Regions from separate parts of the Labrenzia sp. VG12 genome, predicted to be linked through region 2. Evidence: riboswitches for the same ligand, from Rfam matches in the RefSeq annotation. Region 2 holds a riboswitch; the other holds the start of a gene.

Region 1 (7,434 bases), 310 kb from region 2:
CGAACTGGCCCTTCTGGACGGGCGTCCCCGGTCGGCGACGGTCAGCGCGCTGAAGGAAGCTCAGCTCGCCTTTATCGACAAGGCCGCCTTCCAGCGCTTTGCCGATGACAACCCGGCCGTCTACCGGCATATGCTGTCGATTGTCGGCAAGCGCCTGCGCCATGCCAATGATGTTCTGGCCGCACGTTCGTTCCTGCCGCTTCCGGGCCGGGTGGCGCAGACCCTGTTGCAGCTTTCCGAAACCTTCGGCAAACCGCTCGACGATGGCCGGCTGCTCATCCACTACAAGCTGAGCCAGGCCGACATTGCCAACATGGCCGGAGCGGCGCGCGAGAATGTCAGCCGCGTGCTCAATGACTGGAAACGCGCCGGCACCATCAGCCGCATCTCCGGCTATTACTGCATCGAACAGATCGACTTCCTGGAACAGGCTTCGACGCTGTAGCCCGGGGCTGCCTCTCGCATCTGACACGTGGCCTCTCTGCGCGGTAAGTGGTCATGCCCGATCAAGTCGGGGCTGACCACAGGGGGAAGCGGCTTTATGCGTCGCCCACCATCACCGCCATCTGGGTGCCCACCAGGATTGACGCCAGCGTCTGGGTGTTGAGGCTGTCGAGGAACGCCTCGGCCGCGCGGGCCATGGCCCCTTTCAGGGCGCAGCGGGGCAGGAAAGCACAGACCGCATCGCTGTCGGGCTTCAGGCAGGCCACGACGCCGAGATCCGGCTCGATCAAACGGACCACGTCACCCAGCCGGATCGCTTCCGGCGCCAGCGCCAGCCGGATGCCGCCGCCACGTCCGCGGGTCGTTTCCAGGTAACCGCCCTTGGCCAGATGGGCGACGATTTTCATCACATGAGATTTTGCAAGGCCAAGCTGGGTGGCCAGCTTGTCGACGGTCTGCGGATCATTGCTCTGACCCGTTGCCATCAGGATTCTCAAGGCAAAATCGCTGGCCTGACTGAGGCGCATGGCTGCTTCCCATAAAACATTCATCTCAGATGTTGATTTTAGCGTGCATGTATGTCATTTAAAAGATGCATCTTAGATGAATGTTTGGAGGCAGCGATGGAAGCCGGCAGAACATCAGCCCACAGATACAAATTGCAGCGCAGGCCGGCGCCCGATACCGGCGACCGTCTACAGCGCTACGAACAGGTCGACGCGCAGGCCATCCACGTGATGGTGCACACCTTTTACGGCTGTATCCGTCAGCATCCGCGGCTTGGAGAAATTTTTGAACGCCGGCTGGCGGGCCGGTGGGAGGAACACCTGCCCAGGATGGAGACCTTCTGGCAGTCGGTTCTTCTGAAAAACGGCGCCTACAAGGGCAAGCCGGTACCGGCGCATCTGAAACAGAAAGAACTTGTCAGTGCCGACTACGGCGAATGGCTGTCAGTCTTCCGGCCGGTGATCCGGGAACTGTTCGTGCCGGATCTGGCAGATGAAATCATCGCGGTGGCCGAACGCATCGCCCAGAGCCTCTGGCTGGCCACCTTTGGCACGCCCGGCGCCACCCCACCCGTCGAACTGACATCCCAACATTCCGATTGGAGCGGATCATGCTGGTAACCATTGTTCTCGTCGCAGAAGCCCTTGTCGCTGTCTGGTTCATCGTCTTTTCGCTGATGCTTCTGTCCATGTATCTGGACAGCAGGAACATGCCGCGGCCAAAGCTGGATGTGGCCGGACGTACCCTGATCGGCAGCGCAAAACTGGCCTTCATCACCGGAATGGTTGCGCTCGCGGCCATGACCGTTTTCGAAATTCAGGCCATCAGCTGATCAACATCCGGTTCGGGAGACCAAAAATGTTCAAGTCCAATCTACTGCACCGCGGATTGCCGATCCTGCTGATCTGGGTTGCCGCACCTTTGCCTTTGTGGATCATGGCCATTTTGATGATGCTGTTCTGATCGATGAAAGGCTTGTGCTTGTGCGTTCGCTCGTTAGTCTAGCCTGACACGGAATGGAGGGGCTCAGGCGTGACAGACGAAAAACCGCATGGCGAACTGACCTTGCGCACCATGGCCATGCCGGCCGACACAAATGCGTCCGGCGATATCTTCGGCGGCTGGGTGTTGTCGCAGATGGACCTGGCCGGTGGCATCGCCTCGGGCCAGCGGGCCGAGGGACGCGTGGTGACCATCGCGGTCGACAAGATGAAGTTCATCCGGCCGGTTCATGTCGGCGACGTGCTGTGCGTTTATACCAGTGTCGGCCGGGTCGGAAATTCCTCGATGGAAATCAAGATCGAGGCCTGGGCCCTGCGACATCGCTACGGCCATCGGGAAAAGGTGACGGAAGCCATCTTCACCATGGTGGCCGTCGATGACAGCGGCAAGCCGCGGCCGGTGCCGCAACAGGGTTGAATTGTCTTGGCAATTCTCTTTCCTGCCCCCTTGGTCACACCCAATAACCTCATTCTGAGGCGGACCGTCAGGCCCGTCTCGTAGGATCGGTTTCGTGCTCCCGGGTTGCCTACCGGTCCTTCGGGATGCGCGCAGGCGCGCTCCTCAGAAGGAGGCGGAACAAGGGGCTTCTGGCGAGGCCTTTCTTGATTGTCCTAGGAAAACCGTGCCGGCGGCTGCCGGTTCAGGATATCGGCGAAGAGGTCTTCGTCGACGGCGCAGGTGCAGCCGTTTGCCCAGAGCTGCAGCAGGTCCTTCAGGCGCTCGACCCGGTCCGCGTCGCTGAGCGGGGCCTTGTGGCGCGGCAGGCCGCCCAGAATGCGCAGGGACCGGATACGGGCAAGCACGCAGTCTTCGGCTGCGCTTCGCCAGATGTCGTCGTCGGCAAGGCTTGACTGGCTCAACACTTTGTTCTCGATCAGATCTGCCGCACGTCCGGCAAAAGGTTCCTGAGACAATTAATCCTCCATCGGTTTCCCGAGGAGGACTGGCGCATGAAAGAGTACCGCTTCATTGCCGGAGAGTTCCTTGAGGAAAACCCGACCGCATCCCTGTTGCGGAAACCACCTTGCCCGGTCTGGCAGGTTGGCGAGGGCGCCAGCCCTTCTCTTGATGATGGCGCGCTTATGCCATGGTCAGCTCTTCTTGGCAAGACCGTCGCTGCATAACAGCTATTCACATTGAGTCATTGCCGCCGGTCATAATCGATCCGCCCGTCCACCAGGTGGATGCGCCGTTCCATGCGTGCGGCCAGGTCCATGTCGTGGGTGACGGCAACCACGGTCGTCCTTTCCCGGTCGACGATTTTCTGAAGGCTTTCAAAGACCTGTTCGGTCGCTGCCGAATCCAGGCTGCCGGTCGGCTCGTCCGCCAGGATCAGGTCCGGCGAATTGGCAAGCGCCCTGGCGACGGCGACCCGCTGCCTCTGGCCGCCCGAAAGCTGTTCCGGCCGCCGGTGCAGGAACTCCTCCAGACCGAGATCGGCGAGCAACCCGGTGGCATGGTCCAGCTGTGCCTTCGCGGACAGCTTGCCGAGCCGCTGCATCGGGATCATCACATTGTCCAGCGCCGTGAATTCGGGCAGCAGAAAGTGAAACTGAAAGACGAAGCCCAGCTTCTCCAGACGCAGATGTGCCATTTCGGCGGAGGAGAGGTCGGCGGTCTCCTTGCCCCCGATCAGCACAGAACCGCGCGTCGGCCGGTCGAGCAGGCCCAGCAGATAGAGAAGCGACGACTTGCCGGACCCGGACGGTCCGGTAATGGCGACGAACTCGGCTTCGCCGACCGTGAAGCTGACATCCTCGACCAGTGTCACCGGTACGACGGTGGGCAGGATGCGGGTAAGCCCGCGTGTCTCCAGCAACGGTGTTTCATCTGCCGTGAGGGCGGGTTCGGCTGTCATGTTGCCCCCCTGATGATATCGACGGGATTGAGCCGCGCGGCTTTGCGGGCCGGGATCAGGCCGGCAATGGCCGAGGAGAGAAAGGCGAGCAGGCAGGCCAGCACATAGTGAAGCGCGGAGAAGTGGATCGGCAGCCGGGTCATCTCCACATTGGTGGTGACCTCAAATTTGATCGAAGCGAGATAGCTCGACAGGCCGAAGCCAAGCATTGATCCGGCGATTGCTCCCAGAACACCAATGACCAGTCCCTCCAGCACGAAGATCCGCTGGATGTCGCGTTCCGGAAAGCCGAGCGACTTCAGGATCGCAATGTCCTTGGCCTTCTCGTGCACAATCGTGGAGACGATGTTGTAGATGCCGAACCCGGCAACGACCAGGATCGCGCCGACCACGGTGTACATGATCACATTGCGCACGAAAAAGGCTTCCAGCAGACCTTCATTGGCCTCTTCCCAGGAGAGGGCCTTGTAGCCAAGCTGGCGTTCCGCGCGGGCGGCAACCTGTCTGGCCGTCTTGATGTCGTTGAGGTGGATGGAGATGGAATTGATGATGTCGGGTTTTTCCAGAAGGATCTGGACGGCCTTCAAGGGGGCGTAAGCCAGGCCTTCATCGCTTGAGGTGACGCCGGTGTGGAACAGGCCGACAATCTTGAAGCGCTTGGCAATGCCGTTGGCCGACGTCATCGTGACGGTGTCGCCGAGGTCGGCGCCAAGCCGTGTTGAGGCCTTGGCACCAATCACGAGGCCGTTGGACGTTGTTGCCAGATCCGTGAACGCTCCCTGGCGCATGTCCTCGCCGATTTGCGAGACCAGAAGTTCCTTGCGCGGCACCACGCCGATCAGTGTCAGACCGAGATCCTGTCCGCTGTAGCGCAGGACGGCCTGGCCGCTCAGCCGCTCCGCCATCGTTCCGTCCACCCAGTCGCGCAGGGAAGCAAGTGCCTCGGTCGGATTTCGGATGCCGCGCAGATCTTCCTTCGGCCGGAGACCATGATAGGCAACGGCGTCATAGACTTCACTTGCCGGCTGTTCGCGGGGCGCGCGCTGGTCGTCCTTGATCTCGACATGGGGGATCGCCTCGATCAGGGTGGTGGTGAAATCACGCTGCGAGCCCTCCATCAGGCTGGCCATGGCCACCGAGAAACCGACGCCCATGGCAACGCCGAGCGTCGACACCACGGTCTGACGCATCCGGTTGCGCACATGGGTCGCCGCGATCCGCAGAAGCAGCATCAGGACCGGTCCCCCGCCATTGGCTGCACGGCCTGGCCCTCTTCGAGCGCTGCATCAAAGGGAAAGACAACTCGGCTGTCCAGGTCCAGCCCGTCCAGGACCTCGACGGCGCGCGTTCCGCGAATACCGGTGGTGAGCGTTATTCGGCTGACGCGGTTGTCTGGGCCAAGCACTTGCACCGCAATGCCGTCAAAGGCGGCCGCCGGCAGCAATAGCGCATCGTCCTTTTCCTCGGTGACGATGTTGATTTCGGCCGTCATGCCGATCCGCAACGGCGTGTCCTTCGGCAGGTCGAGATAGACCCGGTAGTTCTTCAGGACCGGATCGCCTTTCGGCGTGATCCGTGACACGGTCGCCTTGAGGTCCCCTTCTGGAAACGCGTCCGCCTTGATCAGCGCCACCTGGCCCTGATCGACTTTCGGGATGTCTTCCTCGTTGACTTCCGCGACCAGTTGAAGCGGTGTCGGCTGTCCGATCCAGAACAGGATCTCGCCGGGTTCGGCAACCTCGCCGACAGAGCCGTCCTGCCGCAGCACCATGCCGTCCATCGGGGCGACGATGCGATAGTCCCGGAGCCGTTCCGACTGTGCGGCGATCATGGCGTTGACACGGATGAGTTCGCTCTGCGCCTTGTCATAGACCTGCTGGCTGACCACCCGCCGTTCCAGGAGCTGCTGGGCCCGTTCCCGGTCCGACCGGGCCAGGACCTGGCGCGCTTCCAATTCCGCCAGCGTCGCCCTTGCGTCGCCGCTGTCGAGTTCGGCCAGCTCGTCGCCCTTGGCAACCACCATGCCCTCGCAGCCGCAAAGGGAAATGATGCGTTCGCGGATAATGCTGGTCACCTTGGCCCACCGGACGGGTTCGACCACGGCCGTCGCATAGACAACTTCGGCTGCCTTGCCCTCATAGGGTGACACGACTTCGACCTTCGGCGGCCGCGCGCCCCACCAGTTCCAGCCGGCAATCGCCGCTGCCAGCAGCAGGACCAGACCCAGATATTTCATCAAACGCATGACGCACCTTCATCAAGTTGGGCGCAAGACTACCGCCTTGAAGGTGTGGTGCAAGGAGATGGATCAAATCCGTAAAACTGCGGAGAGATCTGGGGCCCTGACCCTAGTAGTGAGGTGGCTTCTCGTTCTGGTGTCCGGGCAGGACATTGTCCATCAGCTCTTCCACCTGGTCGGTCATGTTGCTCAGAAGACGCGTCATCCGGTCGATCTGCTTGCCCTGCTCGATGACCACCTGGTTGAGATCCTCGATCGTGTTGGTGGCGTGGGCAAGATCTGTTTCGAGCTTCTCCAGACGGGCGTCGTGATCGTCTGCCATGCGGTCTCCTGGCCCCACGAAAAGGGCAGCTGTTGGGGTTCGGGCGCAGGTATAGGCCGGTCACCGGCAAAGCACAATTGTTCGTGACCCGCGCAATGGCGGCTTTTCCTCCTGCGTTGGGCCGCTTTATGGTCACCGGCAACACGGTCCTCGCGCCGACCTGCCTGAATTGCCTTCCCCGGAGACCCGCTCATGACCAGCCTGAACGACTTTGACATCACCCGAAAATGGCCCGCCCAGCACCCGGAGCGCATCCAGCTCTATTCCCTGCCGACCCCGAACGGCATCAAGGTGTCGGCCATGCTGGAGGAAACCGGCCTGCCCTATGAGGCGCACAAGGTCGATTTTGCCACCAATGATCAGATGAGCCCGGAATTCCTGTCGCTCAACCCGAACAACAAGATCCCGGCCATCATCGATCCGAACGGTCCGGACGGTGCGCCGCTGCCGCTCTGGGAATCGGGGGCCATCCTGATTTACCTGGCTGACAAGTCCGGCAATCTGATCCCGGCGGATCCGGACGGTAAGTACCAGGCGATCCAGTGGCTGATGTGGCAGATGGGCGGCCTTGGTCCCATGACCGGTCAGCTCGGGTTCTTTCACAAGTTTGCCGGGAAGGACTATGAAGACCGGCGCCCCTTCGAGCGGTACCGCGACGAGGTCAAACGGCTGCTCGGCGTGCTTGACCGGCAGCTGGACGGCAAGGACTTCATTCTCGGTGCGGACTACTCGATCGCCGATATCGCCACCTGGCCATGGGCACGCAACATCAACGGTTTTTACGAGGCGGGTGAAGTCACGGGCTATGCCGGCTATTCCAACGTGGTGCGCTGGGTGGAGAGCTGCATGGCGCGGCCGGCCAGCCAGAAAGCGATCGACATTCCGCCTCGCGACTGATGCAAATGCCGGAGAGATGAAGATGAAACCGCCTCTTTCAGGCGGTTTCTTTTTTTCGTCGGGACGCGTAAACATCACGCGCGATTCGAATACCCGCCGCCGGACAGCCGATCATGAAGCGTTCGGTCGCACCCTATCCATTTGCCTGATTGCCTCTTTGTCTGG
Region 2 (7,434 bases):
GTCTGGCGTGCATCCAGACTGAGCAGCCGCAACAGCTGATGATCGAAATCGTCGAGATCCATGAATTCGGGTTCCAATTGCAGGTTTTGTGAAAAACTATCGGAAAATGGATGTATATGCGATTATTTCTCTCAATCGCAAGAAAATTGCGCACCGTTCGCGTCGGCGCTGCATAGGCTTGTTGCATCGATCCAAGAAGGAGCAAGACCATGACCGACCAGACCCTGACCCCGAGACTTCTCACTGTAACAACGGCCCCCAGGGGCGTTCGGAATGCGGGATCATTCGGGCACTTCCTTGAAACCCTCACCCGCCTGCTGCGCCGTCGCCGCGACCGCGCGCACCTGTCCGAGTTGCCGGATTACCTTCTGGAAGATATCGGGCTGACGCGGGCGGATGTGCCAGGGAACCCACCGGTCGAGGAGGGGTGGCGGTGATGCACGAAATCGATGAAGAAAAAATGGAGCGGGTGAAGGGAATCGAACCCTCGTCTTAAGCTTGGGAAGCTCCTGCTCTACCATTGAGCTACACCCGCTGATCCGGTCCCTGTCAAGGCCGAGCCCGCTTTCTGCGCCGATCCTATTTGCCTGTCAAGCAGGCTTCGCCGGGGATCACGGCTTTTCCCGGTTCGGTTTGATCTTGCACTGCGGCAGAGAAATCGCCATGTTCCGCCCGGCGCGGCAGAAAGCCGCCGGAACTTCTAGATATTCGGGTCGGCTTTATGCGAAATCAGGTCAAGGCGCTGGTCACGTCGCGCACATGGGAATTCTGCATCATCGGGATCATCGTCCTGAATGCGGTGACGCTGGGGCTGGAAACCAGCCATGCGGTCATGAACAGCATCGGCCCGGCCCTGGTCCTGATCGACCAGATCATTCTCGGCATCTTCGTGATCGAGCTGGCCCTGCGCCTCTTTGCCCACGGTGCAAAGTTCTTCCGCGATCCCTGGAGCCTTTTTGATTTCGCCATTGTCGCGATCGCGCTGCTGCCCTCCAACGGGCCGCTCGCCGTGCTGCGCTCGCTGCGCATCCTGCGTGTGCTGCGGCTCATTTCCGTGGTGCCGTCGCTCCGCCGCGTGATTGGCGGCCTGATCGCTGCCTTGCCGGGCATGGGCTCGATTGTCGTCCTGATGGCACTGGTCTTTTATGTGTTCGGCGTCATGGCGACCAAACTGTTCGGCGCCAGCTTTCCCGAATGGTTTGGCGACCTCGGGGCCTCGCTCTATACGCTCTTCCAGATCATGACGCTGGAAAGCTGGTCCATGGGCATCGTCCGGCCGGTGATGGAACAATACCCCTATTCCTGGCTGTTCTTCGTGCCTTTCATCCTGTGCACGGCCTTCACGGTGCTGAACCTTTTCATCGGTATCATCGTCTCGGCGATGCAGGAGGAGCACGAGGCGGAGGCCGATGCCAACCGCCAGGCGATCCACGACGAGACCGGCCTGATCCTGGAAGAGGTCAAGGCCATGCGCGCGGAACTCAGCCAGCTGCGCGCCGAGGTCGAGCGCACCCGGGCCTGACCCGGTCAGTAGCCGCCACGGTCTTCGGACTCGCGCGGCTCGGGCGCCGGCACGCCGGAGCCGGTGGACTGGCAGCCGGCCAGCATTGAGGCAAGGGCAAGGACGATCAGGGCGATGTTCAGCTTCATGATGGGCTCCTGCGAGATGGGTTCAACCGTTTACGCTGGAACAGCCCTCAGCCGATCATTGTCTTGAGACGTCGGATGTTGTCGGGTGCCAACCGGCAAACCAGAGCAGTCGCTAGTTCAGGTCTTGCGTCAGCAAAGAGGGATTGAACCAAAGAGGCGAGTTTTCAGTCGGTGTCTTGGCGCTCAAGTGTGGGTTCGGTATGCGAAACAGAGTGCGGCGGGAAAGAGATGCCTTCTCGATATCCTCCCCGTGGTACTTCAGAAAATGCTCGTCGAACGAGCCATCCTCGATCATGCGCTGCAAACCGGTTTCTATGTGCCGGGCCAATTCCGGGTGCCTGGGGCTGACAAAGAAATAGACCGGGAGCGGCACAAAAAGGGCCAGGTGGTCTTCAACGACAAGTTCGGGATATCCGGCGCCATATTTCTCCAGTTCTTCGAAGATCTCAAAAACACCGCGACCAAACGTGATCATCCGCCTGAGACGCAGCATCTCGTAAAGTTCGCGCTGACCTTCTGCCGTGACCACATGAAAGCCGCTGTCGCGCAACACGGGTGTGATGGACCATTGCTCACCAGAGCCGGTTGGGAAACGTTGCAAGTCCTTGAGCGTCTTGACCTCTGACAGGTCTTGCTGATCGCGCTTGTTTATCAGGAACAGGCGAATGCCCTGGAGCCCCTTGTGCAGCGGAACCCGCACGGTGAGAAGCTGCTCCTCCCAGCCGGGACGGGGGCATGGGCAACGACATGTATGTTTTCGCCGGATATCAGTTCGCGCAGCAGGCGCTTTCGGCTGAAGTCTGACCTCGCAACGACGAAGCGCGCCTGCACACCGGATTCTTGAAGAGCCTTTGCCAAGGTCTCGTTGATGTAGCGGGCATGACGGTCTTCATAGGCCGAAGGGTCTCGAATGATGACTTCCAGGTCCGCCGCAAGCACCGTTCTGCCGAGGGGGCCGACTTGCAACAGAATAAGCAAAAGGCAGGATAGAAACCTCAGGACATGGTTCGGGTTTTTCTGCATCAAGGGTCTGCACCAGGTGCTTCTTTTTGTTGTCAGACTGAATCATAGATACTTTCGAATGTTTTTAAAGTTGGTATCACTGCGGACACGAGATCATGATCTGCTGACCGCGTTCTCACACCTGAACAAAACTGGCCGGCAATCGAAGCGTGACGCCTTGTCAAACACGCAGGCGCCCGGCCTGCCTGCGTTCGAGCGCAGCAGATCCCAAACGGGGTAACCCGGAGAAGCGGTGCAGCCTGCGTTTGCGGGCAGATCTCCAAAGACTAATCTACCAAATTGAAAACAGATAAGGATCGGCTACAGTCTCCGCCGCGGGCCTAAAGCGCGGCAAGGACCTCTTCCGGTCCTTCGACCGTCAGCGTCACACCGTCTTCGGTGTAGTCGCGTGACAGCACGGTGAGACCAAGGCCGTCGATCCGGCGTTCCAGCTCCGAGCTTGCGGCGAAGTCCGCGCTGACCTGTTTCACCAGCATCTTCTGAAACGGAACGAGCTCGGCATTTGCAATCGCGTCCTGGGCCGCGCCGGCATAGGCGCGGGCGAGGCCGCCGCCACCGAGTTTGGTTCCCCCGAAATAACGCACGATCAGGACGGCGCAATTGATCAGGCCGGCACCCTGCAGGACCCGCAAGGTGGGCATGCCGGACGTGCCGGCAGGTTCGCCATCATCCTTGCCGCTTTCCTCGATGCGGCCATCGTCCAGAAGGCGTCTGTGCGCGGTGACGACGTGGTTGGCTTTCCGGTGTTCCTTGCGCAGCTCCTCCAGGCGCTGCTCGAACAGGTCCAGCGGCACCAGATGCGCCAGAAAGCGCGACTTCCGGTCTTCCAGGAAACCTTCGAATTCGCTTGTGACGGTTTTAATAGAAGTATCTCCGGTACCAGGGAGTGGTATCGCCTGTGAAGCAGCTTCCATTGAAATACACGTTGCAGCTTGGTTTGTAGATTTGATCGTTTGCAAAAAGGAATGACCCTGTAAAACCGATGCCCTTGTAGGCCTGGATGGTGAATGCATATTCGCAGGTGTCCTTCCGCGGATCGCCTTTGAAGAAATGGGTTCTGCATTCGCTCCAGTGGCAGATGTTTCTATTTTGAAGGATCAGTGTGGTCGCGGTGATTTCGTTGCTGTCTTCTGACCAGCTGTAGCGCCCGCCAAGAAAGAGGTTGTGACCACTTTCCTTAAGCTCCTCCAAAATCTGCGAAGGAAGTCCTCTGCAGCTCGCAAATTCCGAGTAGAAGCGCTCGAAGACTTCGGAGGGGACAACCGTATCAATCGAGAACAATTGGTTGGAGGAAGAAGTCAGCTGAAGACCGAACAGCCCGACCAGGCACAACAGGGCGATCCAAAATGTTCTTCTCGTCCGAATGCTTTTTCTCCCGCGTCAGGTTATGCAGGGACCCTGAAATGCTTGGAGAGTTTCAGCGCCTGACCCTGGTAGTTGGAGCCGATGCCCTCGCCATAAAGCCGCTGCGGCCTCTCGGCCATGTGTTCATAGACGAGCCGGCCGATGGTCTGGCCATGTTCGACGATGAAGGGCACATCGTGGGAGCGGACTTCCAGAACGGCTCTGGAGCCGATGCCGCCGGCGCCCGCGTGGCCGAAGCCCGGATCGAAGAAGCCGGCATAGTGAACGCGGAACTCGCCGACCAGCGGGTCGAAAGGCACCATCTCAGCGGCATAATCCGGCGGCACATGCACAGCTTCCTGGCTGACCAGGATGTAGAAGGCATTCGGGTCGAGGATCAGCTCGGCATGCTGTCGCCGATAGATCGGCTCCCAGAAATCGAGCGGGTCCTGTGCGCCGACCTTGTCGACATCGATCAGGCCGGAATGATGTTTGGCGCGGTAGCCGATCAGGCTGTTCTCGCCATCGCCTTCCAGGTCGATGGAAAGCTGCACGCCATTGCCGATGCGCTCGTTGCCGCCGCTCATCAGGGTGTGGGTCTTGTGCACCTCTTCCAGGACGCTGTCGGCGATCAGGGACTGGCCGCGGCGGAAGCGGATCTGGCTGAGGCGTGAGCCCGAGCGTACCAGGATCGGGAAGGTCAGCGGCGAGATTTCCGCGTAGAGCGGGCCGGTGTAGCCGGCCGGGATGGTGTCGAAGGCGAGACCGTTGTCGGTGATGACGCGGGTGAAGACGTCGAGCCGGCCGGTTGAGCTTTTCGGGTTCGCGGTCGCGGAAATGTCGGCGGCCAGAGCCAGGCTTTCCTGCAGGGGCACGATATAGACACAGCCGGTCTCCAGAACGGCACCCTCGGAAAGATCGACCGTGTGCAGTTTCAGCTGTTCCAGCCGGTCGGCGACCTTGATCTCCGGGCCGGGCAGGAAACTGGCACGCACCCGGTAGGCCACCTGGCCGAGGCGCAGGTCGAGACTGGCGGGCTGGATCTGGCCCTCCACCGGGGGCAGGGCGGCGGCGATCTCGCCGGCGGAGAACATGGCCTCAATGATACGTTCGGGCAGGATCCCCTCGGCGGAGAGAGTTGCGCTTCCGTTCAAGGTCTGGCCCGCTGTCACGTTCATCTTTTTGTCCTGCTTTATTCTCTTCTATCGTCCTTAACGGATGCGGCGCGCTGCGCCAACAGGCTTTGCGGCGCCAGACGAGAATTCGGCAAAGAACATTGACCGGCGCGGCGTTTTCCCGTAGGAGAAGCGCACCTCGTGGTGATTTGGGCCGGCCGGCTTGCAGCCACGTTAAACAAGTTGCTAAAAAGGCCGGAGGTGCGAACCCCGGTCTTGAGGCTGGGGTTTTTTGCGTTTGGAGCACTGGAAGACATGACTGAGACCACCAAGACCGGAAACAAGAACTGGCGTCCTGCCACCAGCCTGGTGCATGGCGGCACCATGCGGTCGCCCTTTGGTGAGACCTCCGAGACCATCTACCTGACGCAGGGCTTCACCTATGCCGGTGCGGAGGCCGCCGAGGCGCGCTTCAACGGCGACGATCCGGGTTATGTCTACTCGCGCTATGCCAACCCGACCGTCACCATGTTCGAAGACCGGATCAAGGGACTGGAAGGCGCGGAAGCTGCCCGCGGCACGGCCAGCGGCATGGCCGCCGTCAATCTGGCGCTGATGGCCTCCGTCAAGGCGGGCGATCATGTCATTGCCTCCAAGGCCCTGTTCGGCTCCTGCCGCTATATCTGCGAAACGCTGCTGCCGCGCTTCGGCGTGGAAAGCACGCTGGTCGACGGTACGGACATCGACCAGTGGAAGGCTGCGGTGCGGCCGAACACCCGGGCGATGTTCCTGGAAAGCCCGACCAACCCGACGCTGGAAGTGATCGACATTGCCGCCGTCGCCGACATCGCCAAGGAGTGTGGTGCGCGCCTGATCGTCGACAACGTCTTTGCAACGCCGCTCTACCAGTCGCCGCTTGAACTCGGAGCGGATGTCGTCATCTATTCCGCCACCAAGCATATTGACGGCCAGGGCCGCTGCCTGGGCGGGGTTGTCCTGTCCGACGAGGAATGGATCACCGACGAGGTGATGCCCTTCATCAAGCACACCGGCCCGCATATGAGCCCGTTCAGCGCCTGGGTGCTCTTGAAAGGCCTTGAAACCCTGCCGCTGCGCGTGGCGCGCCAGACCGAAAGCGCCGGCCAGGTGGCCGACTTCCTGGCCGATCAGGCCAAGGTCTCGCGGCTGATCTATCCGGGCCGTGCTGACCACCCGCAGGCCGATGTGGTTGCACGCCAGATGAAGGCCGGCTCCACCATGGTCGCCTTTGAAATCGACGGCGGCAAGGAGGCGGCGTTCCGCTTCACCAATGCGCTTGAGATCATCAAGATCTCCAACAATCTGGGGGATGCCAAGAGCCTGATCACCCATCCGGCCACGACGACCCACCAGTCAATCGGCGAGGAAGCCCGCGCCGAACTCGACATTTCCGACGGCATCCTGCGGCTGTCGATCGGTCTGGAAGACCCGCTCGATCTTCTGGAAGACATCGAAAAGGCCCTCGGCGCGATCTGAGCTTAAGGGGGGCGTGCATTGTGACTTGGGCCGCGTGTCGAACCGGGTTCAGGGCATGAGCGCCGAGTTGTCGGGACTATCCAGAACCGAAAGGCCCGTCGCGCCCCTTTAGGGTTTTTCCCCGCTCGCCACGCTGTCCCCTCCGGTGTCACCCCGGGCGAGCGATGCGAGACCCGGGGCCTACTCGTTGCCAGAGAGCCTGATCGTCTCGCAGAGCGGATCCGCAGAAATTTGAATGCCTGCGCTTCAGCAAGCGGGTCTGCGAGTAGGCCCCGGCTCTCCGCTGCGCTGCGGCCGGGGTGACACAGGTGCGAAGGCCGCACCACTTTGAGCAGAGCTGAACAAGTGGCCTAATATTGCCGGTCCCACTTCGCCAGGCCGTCCCTCCGGTGTCACCCCGGGCGAGCTGCGCGAGACCCGGGGCCTACTCATTGCCAGAGCGCCTGGTCACTTCGCAGGGAGCCTCCGCAGAATTCTTGGTGTCTTGCGCTTCAGCAAACAGCCCTGCGAGTAGGCCCCGGCTCTCCGCTGCGCTTCGGCCGGGGTGACACCGAGGAAATGCTGCAGGATGAAGAACTTGTGAGAGCAGTTTAGTTGTTGCTGGCCCGTCTCCTCCGGTGTCACCCCGGGCGAGCTTGGCGAGACCCGGGGCCTACTCGTTTGCAGAGCGCTTGGTCACTTCGCACAGCGGATCCGCAGAAATTTGAATGCCTGCGCTTCAGCAAGCAGAGCAGCGAGTGGGCCCCGGCTCTTCGCTGCGCTGCGGCCGGGGTGACACCGGTGGTTA

The links. Region 2 has a riboswitch for S-adenosylmethionine ahead of CHH27_RS26750 (O-succinylhomoserine sulfhydrylase). Riboswitches for the same ligand answer to the same signal wherever they lie in the genome.
Region 1: another riboswitch for S-adenosylmethionine. It lies ahead of CHH27_RS25280 (hypothetical protein); the one in region 2 lies ahead of CHH27_RS26750 (O-succinylhomoserine sulfhydrylase).

Annotation. Positions count from the first base shown of each region.
Region 1 is NZ_CP022529.1:5,479,362-5,486,795, forward strand. It holds gene CHH27_RS25255 (Crp/Fnr family transcriptional regulator) at 1-445, shown strand, start outside; gene CHH27_RS25260 (Rrf2 family transcriptional regulator) at 540-971, opposite strand; gene CHH27_RS25265 (group III truncated hemoglobin) at 1,068-1,571, shown strand; gene CHH27_RS25270 (hypothetical protein) at 1,562-1,783, shown strand; gene CHH27_RS25275 (acyl-CoA thioesterase) at 2,026-2,370, shown strand; gene CHH27_RS25280 (hypothetical protein) at 2,565-2,867, opposite strand; SAM-I-IV-variant riboswitch at 2,909-3,030, opposite strand; gene CHH27_RS25285 (ABC transporter ATP-binding protein) at 3,095-3,811, opposite strand; gene CHH27_RS25290 (ABC transporter permease) at 3,808-5,046, opposite strand; gene CHH27_RS25295 (efflux RND transporter periplasmic adaptor subunit) at 5,043-6,056, opposite strand; gene CHH27_RS25300 (SlyX family protein) at 6,160-6,372, opposite strand; gene CHH27_RS25305 (glutathione S-transferase C-terminal domain-containing protein) at 6,565-7,269, shown strand.
Region 2 is NZ_CP022529.1:5,785,619-5,793,052, forward strand. It holds gene CHH27_RS26705 (Lrp/AsnC family transcriptional regulator) at 1-62, opposite strand, end outside; gene CHH27_RS26710 (DUF1127 domain-containing protein) at 210-437, shown strand; tRNA gene CHH27_RS26715 (tRNA-Gly) at 462-535, opposite strand; gene CHH27_RS26720 (ion transporter) at 722-1,522, shown strand; gene CHH27_RS28565 (hypothetical protein) at 1,528-1,650, opposite strand; gene CHH27_RS26725 (hypothetical protein) at 1,763-2,350, opposite strand; gene CHH27_RS26735 (YigZ family protein) at 2,994-3,587, opposite strand; gene CHH27_RS28010 (hypothetical protein) at 3,532-4,005, opposite strand; gene CHH27_RS26745 (2'-deoxycytidine 5'-triphosphate deaminase) at 4,059-5,195, opposite strand; SAM riboswitch at 5,324-5,403, shown strand; gene CHH27_RS26750 (O-succinylhomoserine sulfhydrylase) at 5,448-6,647, shown strand.